DNA from 4 places in the Brucella intermedia LMG 3301 genome. Region 2 is predicted to be linked to each of the others. Evidence: predicted binding sites of a transcription regulator. Region 2 holds the regulator's gene; each other region holds the start of a gene.

Region 1 (3,117 bases), 1.3 Mb from region 2:
GCCGCGGCTGACGTTGGCATAAAGGGTTTGCGGCTTTGTCTGAAGAATGGAAAGCGCTTCCTCCGCTGTGAGCCAGATCATTATTGCTCCCAACATTGATCGATTTCATCAAGATTGACGTCAATTATACTTGGAACCAATGTCGAAAGGCAAACAAGGAGAAATACCATGAATAGCGGACTTGAAGATGTGGTTGCTGCCGAAACCGTGCTGTCTGATGTTGATGGGCTTGCAGGCAGGCTGGTCATCCGCGGTCGATCGCTGGATGATCTGGTCCCCCACAGCAGCGTCGAAGATGGAATTGAACTTTTGTGGGACGGATTTTTCGAACAACTCCCGACAGGAGAAGAGCTTCAGAAGGCGCTCGGCGAAGCCCGCTTGCAGGTATTTCATCACACGGATGCTCTTGATGACGCACTGATGGAATTGTCGCCGCTGGAAGCACTGCGTGCCTTGATGGCTCGCATCCCGGACGAGGGCGATTTGACAGCCGCCTTGCATTTGATGGCCGCACCGGCGGTTTTCACAACCGCCATTTTGCGTGAACGCAAGGGGCGGCGCCCCATCCGCCCTGATCCCACACTGCCGCATAGTGCGGACATACTCCGCATGATGAATGCCGGAATGCCTGACGAAGTGGAAGTTGCCGGGCTGGATACTTATCTCATGGCGGTTTGCGATCATGGATTGAACGCCTCAACATTCGCCGCCCGCGTCGTGGCATCGACACGTGCTGGCCTGACTTCTTCCCTGCTCGCCGCAATCAGTGCGCTGAAAGGGCCGTTACACGGTGGAGCTCCGGGCCCGGTACTCGATATGCTTGATGCCATTGGCAGGCCCGATAACGCTGAATGGTGGCTTGAATCGGCAATTGCCGACGGAGAAAGGTTGATGGGTTTCGGCCATCGGGTCTATCGTGTGCGCGACCCGCGTGCCGACGCCCTGAAGGGCGCGTTGAAGCGTATCGAATCCCTTGGGCATGAGCGTGGAAAACACCGGGTTGAGTTGGCGGAGGCCGTGGAAAAGGCAGCCATAGCAATTCTTAGGCGCCACAAGCCGGATCGGGCTCTCGAAACCAATGTCGAGTTCTATACCGCCCTTTTGCTTGAGCAACTGGGTTTCCCTCGCGAGGCATTCACCTGCGTCTTTGCAATGGGCAGAACCATGGGGTGGATAGCTCACTGCCGAGAGCAGATCGCGACGAACAAGCTCATTCGTCCGCAATCGCGTTATGTTGGTCCAAAGGTGGAGCTGGTTGCTTGAAACATAGTCAGTGCATTCGAAGCTGTGTGAAGCTGCTCATCGCACCATAAAAACAGCTGTCATATCGCTGTGACAGGAATCGGGTTTTCTGCGCTCAGATCAGGTTGCCATTGAAGGGGACAACCAATGAGCGCAGATGCTCCGCAGCCCAGAAAACTCCGAACGCTCTTCATTTCGGATGTGCATCTCGGTTCAAAAGCAGCACAGGCTGAACTGCTTTTGGATTTTCTCCGTTATCATGAAGCGGAGACAATCTATCTCGTAGGGGATATTGTCGATGGATGGCGCCTGCGGCGCAATTGGCATTGGCCGCAGGAACATAATGATGTCGTCCAGAAGCTGCTTCGCAAAAGCCGCAAGGGCGCGAATATCATCTACATCGCCGGCAACCACGACGAATTCCTGCGAAATTTCCAGGGAACGCATTTCGGCGGCATCGAAGTGATGAACCGGGCGATCCATGAGACGGCGGACGGCCGCAAGTTTCTGGTCATCCATGGCGATCAGTTCGATGTAGTTGTCCGCAATGCTCGCTTCATCGCTTATCTCGGCGATTGGGCGTATGACAGTGCGATCTGGATAAACACAGTGATGAGCCGTGTCCGCTCGCTTTTCGGATTGCGCTACTGGTCATTTTCGGCCTGGGCGAAATTCCGGGTCAAGAAGGCGGTCAATTTTATCGGCCAGTTCGAGAATGTGGTTTCTGAAGAGGCGCAGCGTATTGGTGTCGACGGAGTGATCTGCGGCCATATCCATCATGCGACAATCGAAAGCATGAACGGCGTCGAATACATCAACACGGGCGACTGGGTGGAAAGCTGCACCGCTGTGATCGAGCATTTCGACGGTCGGATGGAACTAATCGAATGGACCGAACGCCGTGATCACCGCCCGAAGGCAGGACGCGTCAATTTCGACAATGAAGAGCATGACGAGGGCAGGATAATCCAACTCCCGCGCCCCGTTCGCGAATTGGCGAACCTTCGCCGATGAAGAAAATCGTCATCGTCACCGACGCCTGGCATCCACAAGTCAACGGCGTCGTGCGCACGTTGACCAAGTGTCATGATCTGATGATCGAACGGGGATATGACGTCACTGTCGTTTCCCCATTAGACTATAGATCAGTTCCGTGTCCGACATACCCGGAAATCCGGCTGGCCTTGACGACACCGGGCGCGTTCAAGCGGCGCTTAAAAACCATGCAGCCGGATTTCGTGCATATTGCAACTGAAGGCCCGCTTGGATTTATGGCTCGACGTGCCTGTATGAAAATGGGATGGTCCTTCACGACGAGTTTCCACACACGCTTTCCAGAATATCTGCAGGAACGCTTTCCGGTCCCTCCGAGTTGGACCTACGCATTCCTTCGGCGTTTCCACAATGCAGCCCGGCACACGCTCGTGCCTACCCAATCCATACTGGATGACCTCAAGGCCCGTGGCTTTACGCAACTGGATCTCTGGACGCGCGGTGTCGACCGGACATTGTTCTATCCCCGACCCGAGGTGCTGAAGGAATTGCCCCGACCGGTGTTTATCTGTGTGGGACGGGTCGCGTCAGAAAAGAACCTGCCTGCATTTCTGGAACTCGATGTTCCCGGCACAAAGCTAATTGTTGGAGACGGCCCCTCCCTTAATGATCTGCAGACGCGGTTTCCAGAAGCGGTGTTCGTCGGGAAACGCGAAGGTGAAGCGCTGGCCCAGACTTATGCCGCAGCCGACGTGTTTGTCTTTCCTAGCCGAACGGACACGTTCGGTCTCGTTTTGCTTGAAGCGATTGCATCCGGCCTGCCGGTCGCAGCCTATCCGGTCCCCGGATCACGAGATGTTGTCGGTGTTACCGGTGCAGGCG
Region 2 (3,117 bases):
TTTCATAGAAGGAATTGCCACCGGCGACGAGCACATAGTGCATGTTGTTGTAAGGGAACCTCAGGCCCGCCGTATGGAAGAACATGGCGTTCTTGAGTTTCGGATGGCGCTGCCCCTTCAACACTGCATCGGCAGTCGCCTGAACATCAGGCAGCGCCCTGGAATCCATCCTGCGGGTGAGGACGCCCGGCGCAAACTGGTTCTTCTGGCCAACGACGCCGCAAATCGTATCGGGATAACGGCCCGATGCGAGACGGTTCATGACGACCGTGCCGACAGCGAGAAGCCCGTCGGGGCTGGACCGGTTCGATTCGAAGAACATCGCGCGCTCAAGGCATTCCTTGTCACGCGCTGTGTAGGTGTAGGTCTTCACGCCATTGACGGATTTGACGTGGCTTGCCGCCGTCTTTTCCGAATTGGCTTTTCCCGTGGTTCCGGTCGTCGTGCATCCGGTGACCACGAAAGGCGCAACCACCAGCCCGACAAGAACGGGCAATTTCCACTTCGCGGCGCGCGTCAATGGCTCAATCTCATGTTAGGACCCTTAACTGATCCAGTCATTCGTTCAGGCAGACACATCCGGAATGATGCGCGCGAACGTCTGACTGCGGTGCAAGTCAAAGAGGACGAAGATCAAAATCGTACGTCCTACTGTCGCTCAATCGAATTCAAGGTTTTGGAATTTTTAGGCCAAAAAAAGGCGAAGGGTCAAATCCCAACGATGCAGGCAGCGGTCATACAGCCTGAAACGAAATCCGAATCGAGAGTGCGAATATGCCTACAAGCCCTTTAAATATATTAATAATTTATTAACGAGAATTACGAATTCAGATAAGGCATTGATTTAATGCGATACAAATTCCCGCAATACACGCCATATCGCTGCCTTAATTCGCTTTTGCTTGGATGGTTTCTCCATCACGTCCGCGCTGCTTCGAATGATCTGCAAAAATTCTGTTTCCCATGGGTTCCGTGGGTTGTCGTCAACTTTGGAAACAGATTTGTAACATCGCGTGAAAATGCGTGATTGGCGCGCAGTTTTGGTCGGGCCTATGCGAATCGGATCAACGTTGCCGCAGGCTGATCATCCGCAAACGGCCCGCCACGATGAAAATGGCGGGCCGATCAGGAGCTATATCTGAGAGTTTGAATGACGGTGTCGATCAACCGAAAGAATAACCGGCACCGCGAACGGTGCGGATCGGATCGAGCGCGCGACCGACATTGATCGCCTTGCGCAGCCGTCCGACGTGGACGTCCACCGTGCGATCGTCCACATAGATGTCCGGACCCCAGACGCCATCCAGAAGCTGGCTGCGCGAGAAGACACGGCCGGGCGACATCATGAAATATTCGAGCAGTCGGAATTCAGTCGGTCCGAGACGGACCTCCTTTTCCTTGCGGTAAACCCGATGCTGCTGACGGTCCAGAACAAGGTCGCCCACTTTCAGCACATGCGAAAGAATGCTCGGATTGGACCGGCGCAGCATCGCCTTGACGCGCGCCAGAAGTTCCGGCGTCGAAAACGGCTTTACCACATAATCGTCGGCGCCGACGCTCAACCCGCGGACGCGTTCGCTTTCCTCGCCACGCGCCGTCAGCATGATGATCGGCAGGCGCTCGGTTTCCGGCCATTGGCGCAGGCGGCGGCACAATTCGATGCCCGAAACCCCTGGCAGCATCCAGTCCAGAATAAGCAAATCCGGCACATTCTCGCGCAATGCGATTTCGGCCTCGTCGCCGCGCAGCATGGTATCGACCTGGTAGCCCTCTGCCTCAAGATTATAGCGAAGCAGCACGCTCAGCGCCTCTTCGTCTTCTACCACAGCGATTTTGGGTGCCTGTGACATCCAGTATTTCCCTATCCAAATGCGGCGGGCGGTGGATACAATCCCCCCAATCGACCGCGTGCCGCCGCGCTATTCACTCATTCTCAGCCGTCGGACTCGGGATCACTCCAGGTCCGGTCGGATGCAGTTCAGGGTTTACGCGCCTCATCCACGACAATACCGTGGCTCAGGTCTTCCTTGGGCCGCTCAGCCGGCATTTGCAGGCCGGTCACGATGTAATAAACGGTCTCCGCGATGTTGGTCGCGTGATCGCCGATACGCTCGATATTCTTGGCGCAGAACAGAAGATGCGTGCAGGCGGAAATATTGCGCGGATCTTCCATCATGTAGGTCAGCAATTCGCGGAACAGTGACGTGTACATGGCATCGATCTCATCATCGCGGTCACGGACGACATTGATCTGCTGCACCGAGCGCGACGCATAAGCGTCGAGCACGTCCTTGAGCTGGGTCAGCGCCAGTTCGGCCAGCGTTTCCAGACCACGATAGAGCTTTACCGGCTGACGCGATTCCGAAACGGCGGCAACACGCTTGGCAATGTTCTTGCCCAGATCGCCAACGCGCTCCAGGTCGGCGGAGATGCGGATCGAACCGATGATCTCGCGCAGGTCCACGGCCATGGGCTGGCGCTTGGCGATGATCATCACGGCCTTGTCGTCGATCTCGCGCTCGCTGGCGTCGAGGATGAGATCGTCGGAGATGACGCGCTGTGCGAGCGCGTTGTCCGCATTGACGATAGCGGCGACCGACTGCTCGACCATACGTTCCGCATGTCCGCCCATTTCGGCGATCTTGTGGGTGAGAAACTTCAATTCCTCATCGTAGGAGCGAACGGTATGCTGAGACGGCATAGTAGACCTCGTAATATAAATTGCGGGGAAGCCGCACTGTCTGTTGAAACGCAGTTCCGGATCAGCCGAAGCGTCCGGTGATATAGTCCTGCGTGCGCTTTTCGGTCGGCGCGGTGAACATGGTTTCCGTGTCGCCCACTTCGACCAGATTGCCGAGGTGGAACATGGCTGTGCGTTGCGAAACGCGCGCGGCCTGCTGCATGGAGTGCGTGACGATCACGATCGTATAGTTCTGGCGCAGTTCGTCGATCAGCTCTTCCACCTTCGCGGTTGCAATCGGGTCGAGCGCCGAGCACGGTTCGTCCATGAGGATGACTTCCGGGCTGACCGCAATCGCGCGCGCAATGCAAAGACGCTGCTGCTGGCCACCGGAAAGACCGGTGCCCGCATCGTGCAGACGATCCTTCACTTCCTCG
Region 3 (3,117 bases), on a different contig from region 2:
CTACAAGAATGTCGGTTCCATCGCCCGCAAGATCGTCGAGGAGCATCTCGATCTCTGCCTGGATGCGGGCATCAATCACGAAGGCATCAATGCGGAAGTGGCCAAGGGCCAGTGGGAATTCCAGATTTTCGGCAAGGGTTCTAAAAACGCCGCAGACCAGATGTGGATCGCCCGTTACCTCCTGCTTCGTCTTTGCGAGCAGTACGAAATCGACATCGAGTTCCACTGCAAGCCGCTCGGCGATACCGACTGGAACGGCTCGGGCATGCACTGCAACTTCTCGACCAGATACATGCGTGAAGTGGGCGGCAAGGATTATTTCGAAGCCCTCATGGCGCAGTTCGAGAAGAATTTGCAGGACCATATCGACGTTTACGGCCCGGACAACCACATGCGCCTGACCGGCAAGCACGAAACCGCTCCGTGGAACAAGTTCTCCTATGGCGTTGCCGACCGCGGCGCCTCGATCCGCGTTCCACACTCCTTCGTGAGGGATGGATATCGCGGTTATCTCGAAGATCGCCGCCCGAATTCACAGGGCTGCCCATACCAGATCGCTTCGCAGGTCCTGAAGACGATTTCTGAAGTCCCGACCTCGGAAGACGAAGCACTCGCTGCCTGATTTCCAGACGAACGGCCCGGTGGAGGAATTCAGCGGGCCGGTGGTTGGGTTTCTCGGAAAACCGCAAACAACAAAAAAGGCCGGGGCGAAAACGCACCGACCTTCCTGATCATCGCTTTACTACCAGTGCCAGTACATCCGTGGTCAAAAGCATCAAGCGATGAAGGCTATTGCGAGCGACAGACGCGTTCCAGCGCTCTTAAGCAATGCCTATGACAGCCATATAGGCGCACATCTTGTTCAAAACAAGGTCGTGCATCAAATTAGTTCCGGCTTCCCCTTCCCGCGCAAGACCGAAGCATATCGTTCCCAGGATGCCCGAACGACCTGTCTGCGTCCGTCCACATCATCCTCCATGATTATCGATCGCCATCGCACTGCGGAACGTCCGGGCCGTTATCCCCGCTGATCTGAATGAACGGGTGACAGGATTGGGAAACCGAACGAGCGCCGATGGCAGAAGCCTGGGGAGACTGGATTCCTTGCAAACGGCCCAGACTCGAATCATTGACTTTTGAAAATGGCCGCATTTAAACACCTGTCACATTCCTGTAATGGATCAATCCCCCCGCGACCGCGTAACCCGGTGCGCTGCGTAAGAAATCAAGAGTAAATCATGGCAAACGAAGATCTCGAAGCTCGGCATCTGGAGACTCTTGATCGCGACCTTGGCCGCTTCGTCAAGCTGGAAACGGCGGCGAGCTACGTCTCCCGTCCGCTCGTGGCGCCCGGCATCGCTCTTGTATTCATCATGCTTGCCGGGCTTGGAGCGGCGATGCTGCTGGGTCATTCCAGCCAGATGTTCATCGTTGTCGCCGCAGCCGTCTTCGGCGCTTACATGGCGTTGAATATCGGCGCCAATGACGTTGCCAACAATATGGGACCCGCTGTCGGGGCCAATGCGCTGAGCATGGGCGGTGCGATTGCGATTGCTGCCATTTTTGAAAGTGCGGGTGCGCTCATTGCCGGGGCCGATGTCGTCTCGACGGTGGCGACCGGCATCATTGCGCCCGATACGCTCGCAACCCCGGTCATGTTCATCTGGGCGATGATGGCGGCGTTGCTCGCCTCGGCGCTCTGGGTCAATCTTGCCACCTGGATCGGCGCTCCCGTTTCAACCACCCATGCGGTTGTCGGAGGCGTCGTCGGGGCGGGTATCGTTGCGGCTGGCTTTGGAGCGGTGAACTGGTCGCAGATGGCCGCAATCGCGGCAAGCTGGGTTATCTCGCCGGTGCTGGGTGCGATCATAGCCGCCGGTTTTCTCTGGCTGATCAAAGCCCGTATCGTCTACCGCGCGGATAAGATTGCCGCTGCCCGCGTTTGGGTGCCCATTCTTGTCGGTCTGATGGCTGGCACCTTTGCAACCTATCTGATCATGAAGGGGCTGAAGCAGCTGGTCGATGTATCGATCGAGGTCGCTCTCGCCATCGGGCTGGCTTTCGGGCTTGCAAGCTGGCTAACCTTGATCCCGGTCATTCGCCGCCAGTCGCAGGGGCTCGAAAACCGCAACAAATCGCTGAAAGTCCTGTTCAGCATTCCGCTGGTTGTTTCGGCGGCGTTGCTTAGCTTCGCCCATGGTGCAAATGACGTGGCCAATGCGGTCGGTCCGCTTGCGGCGATTGTTCAGACATCGCAGACGGGCACGTTGATTGACGGTGTCGAGATTCCGCTCTGGGTCATGCTGATCGGCGCTTGTGGCATTTCGTTCGGCCTGTGCCTGTTCGGTCCGAAGCTCATCCGGATGGTTGGCAATCAGATCACCAAGCTGAACCCGATGCGGGCCTATTGCGTGTCGCTTTCCGCCGCGATCACCGTCATTCTCGCCAGTTGGCTGGGATTGCCGGTCAGTTCAACCCACATCGCCATTGGTGCGATCTTCGGCGTCGGATTCTTTCGCGAATGGGATACGGAACGCCGGCTGAAAAAGGCGCGCCAGGCCCTGCCGCTTGAATCCATCCCGGTTGAAGAGCGTCGCCGCCGCAAGCTGGTTCGCCGTTCTCACGCGCTGACGATTGCCGCAGCCTGGGTGGTAACGGTTCCCGCTGCCGCAATTCTGTCGGCCATTCTGTTTGCCTTGCTGAACCAGTTGCCCGTGGGGAATTCCTGATTCAGCGAGCTAAAGCGTGTCGCATTTATCATATTCACAAAACACGCTTTAAGCTTTCGTGCATGTCTTTATCCCAAAACCGGTTCCCACTTTTGGGAGACATGCTTTAGGCTCCGCCGAGAATTGTAAAAGCCCCGAGCTGCAAGCCCGGGGGGTTGTCCCCGCTACTGCTCACGCCATGGGAGCCCCGGATAGAAGCTGGATTGAGCGTCAAGAAAATGCTCCAATCCCGTGGACTGATTGACACCATCATAGGGTCATCAAGGCAGGCGGCATAAATGGAATTCAAGGAGACTGGCATGAGCGTGCAATTTGCCCCGCAGCTGACGGTGTGCGGGATTGAGGAACTGGCCGGGCAGCGAGCGCGAAAGGTCACCCATGTTCTGTC
Region 4 (3,117 bases), 2.4 Mb from region 2:
GCTTTCCAACGTCACCATGCGGGTGAAGGAATGGGACAATGATGTCGTCTTCCTGCATGAAGTGGCAAAGGGGGCTGCCGACCGTTCCTACGGCGTGCAGGTCGCGCGTCTTGCCGGTCTGCCCGAGGCGGTCGTCAATCGTGCGCGCGATGTGCTGCACCAGCTGGAAGCCGGTGAAACTTCCGGCAAGGCGGACAAGCTGATCGATGATCTGCCGCTGTTCTCCGTCGTCTTGCAGCAGGAAAAGCCGAAGCCGCAGGTGCAAATGAAGGACAGCGAACTGGCGAAAGCCGTCTCTGCCATCAGCCCTGACGAACTGACGCCCCGTGAAGCGCTCGACCTGATTTATAAGTTGAAGGAACTGGCCGGAAAGGCGTGAGATTCTGGACCCTCGCCCTTCGAGGCTTCGCTATGCTCCGCACCTCAGGGTGAGGGCGTCGAGTTTTCCGGCGAGGGGTATCCAGATGATTTCCCCTCATCCTGAGGAGGCCCGTAGGGCCGTCTCGAAGGGCCAGGGGAAATATCTACAGACTAAACAAACCTGTTCGCTTCAGCGCCGTAATAAGTAATGTAGCGGCTGGAGATGCGCTCAATTGGCAGGATGATGAACACATCGGTAGTGCCGAATGCTTCGTCGATCACGGCACCATCCCCAATCATCGCGCCAAGGCGCAGATAGCCTTTCACCAGCGGCGGCATCGAGAAGAGTGCAACCTTGTTGTTGATGGCTTCCTTCGGCATCAGGTCCATGGCCTGATAGCGGTGCGGCAGGGCGCGCACGTCCCAGTCCGGGGTGGCCCGGCAGTTGTGATGCAGGAACGACAGACCGAGCGCATGCGCGGCAGGCACGGCCCCGTGGAAGGAGGCGCAGCCGAACATCACATCGATGGAGTGGCGTCGGCAGTAGGCCCAGGCACCTTGCCACAGCAGCTCGACGGTGCGCTTGGAGCGATATTCCGCCTTCACGCAGGAGCGACCCAGTTCGAGCAGACGAAGATTTGGGCGCGAAAGGGCCAGACGCTGCACGTCATATTCATCGGCGGAGTAGAAGCCGAGCGCTTTGTCGGCCTGATCGCTCCGCATCAGACGATAGGTGCCGACAATCTGCTGGTGTTCCGGCACGGGCAGGGCGGTATCGTAAACAAGCAGATGATCGCAAATAGCGTCGAAGCGGTCGGCATCGCGAAGCTCCACAGCCTCGATGCTTTCGCGGCGCGCACCCATTTCGTCGAAGAAGACACGAAAGCGCAATTCCTGCGCGGCTTCCACGGCCTCAGGTGAATTGGCAAGCCGTACTTCCAGCGATCCGATGCGTCCCAGAACGATGGGATCGCCGCCGGACGCGAACAGCGCCTGTTGTGCTTCTAAGCCTGACATGACGGTATCATCAATGATTTGCTGGTCCATTCCAAGCAGTACTGTCATGATGATGGCTCCTGATTTGTCTATTCACGTATTCCTGAACGGCTTTCCCACCGATATTTCAGCAGGAACCATTCCAATCCATGTTCGGACAAGATTGCGTGGACACGACGTCCAGTTCCGCCGAAGCATTACAGATTCAGTGCTACGCGAGGATGACAGAAGCATGTCACCAATGTGTCAATTCAAGTGGATGGACCGTATCCTCTTCAAAAATCTTATAATTTCACGAGATTAAATTATGCGAAAGGCTGAAACCGATCAAGCTGCCTTGTCAGCGGGCGGCCCGCTCGCGACGCCAGCCGAGAAATTCTTCCAGAATGATGAGCCCAGCGCCGATGGTTATGAACGTGTCGGCGAGATTGAACACGGCGAATGACCATGTCGGCAGGTGGAACAGAATATAGTCCACGACATAGCCGTGCATCACCCGGTCGATCAGATTGCCGATAGCCCCCCCGACGACAAGCGCAAAACCGTAACGCGCGAAAATGCGGTCCGGAGCGTTGGTCCACCACAGATAAAGCACGAACAGGATAACTGCGGCAGTGATCGCGACCAGTCCCCAGTCGTGCAGCCAGGCCAGCATGGAAAAGGCGATGCCTTCATTGTGCGTGCGGAACAATGCGAGAAACGGCAGAAGGTCGATCTGCTGGCCGTAGCCCATCCGTGTTTCCACCAGATGCTTGACGCCCTGATCGATCAGTATGGTGAGAATGACGACAAAAAGTGAGGACCAGACAGCGTGCCGCTTCATCCGGAAGCCCTTTCATCAAGCGTGAGCGCGTCGCGACGGATTTCGTAGAGCATCACGCCGGTGGCAATGGCAAGATTGAGAGAATCGGCACGTCCCGCCTGCGGGATGCGGGCAAGCTTGTCGCAGGCACCGGCAAGGCTGTCCGGCAGGCCCTGCTGCTCATTGCCCATCATCAGCACGACCGGCTTGTTGGCATAGGGAATGGTGCGATAGTCGACCGCGCCTTTCAGGTGCGTGCCGACGACGAGACCGGACACGCCTTTGCGCCAGTTGAGGAAATCGGCTTCGCTCACCTTATAGAGCGGCATGGAAAAGACCGAGCCCATGGTGGCCCGCACGGTTTCCAGCGAATAGGGATCGGTCGTGTCGCCGATCAGAATAACGCCCTTGGCGCTGACCGCATCCGCGGTGCGGATGACAGTGCCAAGATTGCCCGGGTCACGCACGCGGTCGAGCGCGATATAGACGTCGTTGCCCTTTGGCTTGAGGCTTGCAAGCGGGCGGTACTGCTGCTCGAAGACGCCGACCACCATCTGCGGATTATCGCGGCGGGTAATGGCGGCCATGATCTTTTCGGTCACTTCCAGCACCAGTCCGCCCTTGGCGAAGGTGCGGGCGGCGACCTGCTCAACCATTTTGTTGCCCTTGCCGGATTTCGCAAAGACAAGCGTCTTGATGCGCCAGTCCTGTTCCAGCGCGTCGATGACAAGCTTCAGCCCTTCGGCCAGAAACACGCCCTGCTGGTCGCGGAATTTTTTCAGCGCCAGCGAGCGCAGGTCCTTCACAATGGGATTGGTAAGGCTGGTGACTTCCTTGACCTGTCCGACTTTCGAATATTCGGCCCGTTGGCCTTTTGAGAAATCGTCGTCACGGCTCATTTTGCTACCCAGCGGCTGAACATGGATGTGGAAAGCGCGCGCCCTTTCGACTGGTCGGCG

The links. Region 2 encodes PhoB, which activates phosphate uptake and scavenging genes when phosphate is short. Its sites were predicted from a motif close to TGTCATNNANCTGTCAT; they were not measured.
Positions count from the first base shown of each region.
Region 1: the regulator PhoB is predicted to act here: its motif matches at 1,321-1,337, upstream of OINT_RS06010 (UDP-2,3-diacylglucosamine diphosphatase).
Region 3: the regulator PhoB is predicted to act here: its motif matches at 1,162-1,178, upstream of OINT_RS21530 (inorganic phosphate transporter).
Region 4: the regulator PhoB is predicted to act here: its motif matches at 1,590-1,606, upstream of olsB (l-ornithine N(alpha)-acyltransferase).

Region 1 is NZ_ACQA01000001.1:1,266,470-1,269,586, reverse strand. Features, by position in the region: partial or broken gene OINT_RS06020 (citrate synthase) at 1-81, opposite strand, end outside; gene OINT_RS06015 (citrate synthase/methylcitrate synthase) at 169-1,263, shown strand; gene OINT_RS06010 (UDP-2,3-diacylglucosamine diphosphatase) at 1,390-2,256, shown strand; gene OINT_RS06005 (glycosyltransferase family 4 protein) at 2,253-3,117, shown strand, end outside.
Region 2 is NZ_ACQA01000001.1:2,550,824-2,553,940, reverse strand. Features, by position in the region: gene OINT_RS12265 (cell wall hydrolase) at 1-520, opposite strand, end outside; gene phoB (phosphate regulon transcriptional regulator PhoB) at 1,164-1,850, opposite strand; gene phoU (phosphate signaling complex protein PhoU) at 1,979-2,701, opposite strand; gene pstB (phosphate ABC transporter ATP-binding protein PstB) at 2,763-3,117, opposite strand, start outside.
Region 3 is NZ_ACQA01000003.1:15,678-18,794, reverse strand. Features, by position in the region: gene OINT_RS21540 (glutamine synthetase beta-grasp domain-containing protein) at 1-622, shown strand, start outside; gene OINT_RS21530 (inorganic phosphate transporter) at 1,239-2,729, shown strand; gene OINT_RS21525 (tyrosine phosphatase family protein) at 3,029-3,117, shown strand, end outside.
Region 4 is NZ_ACQA01000001.1:179,984-183,100, forward strand. Features, by position in the region: gene mutS (DNA mismatch repair protein MutS) at 1-379, shown strand, start outside; gene olsB (l-ornithine N(alpha)-acyltransferase) at 532-1,425, opposite strand; gene lspA (signal peptidase II) at 1,697-2,179, opposite strand; gene OINT_RS00810 (TrmH family RNA methyltransferase) at 2,176-3,057, opposite strand; partial or broken gene OINT_RS00815 (class I SAM-dependent methyltransferase) at 3,054-3,117, opposite strand, start outside.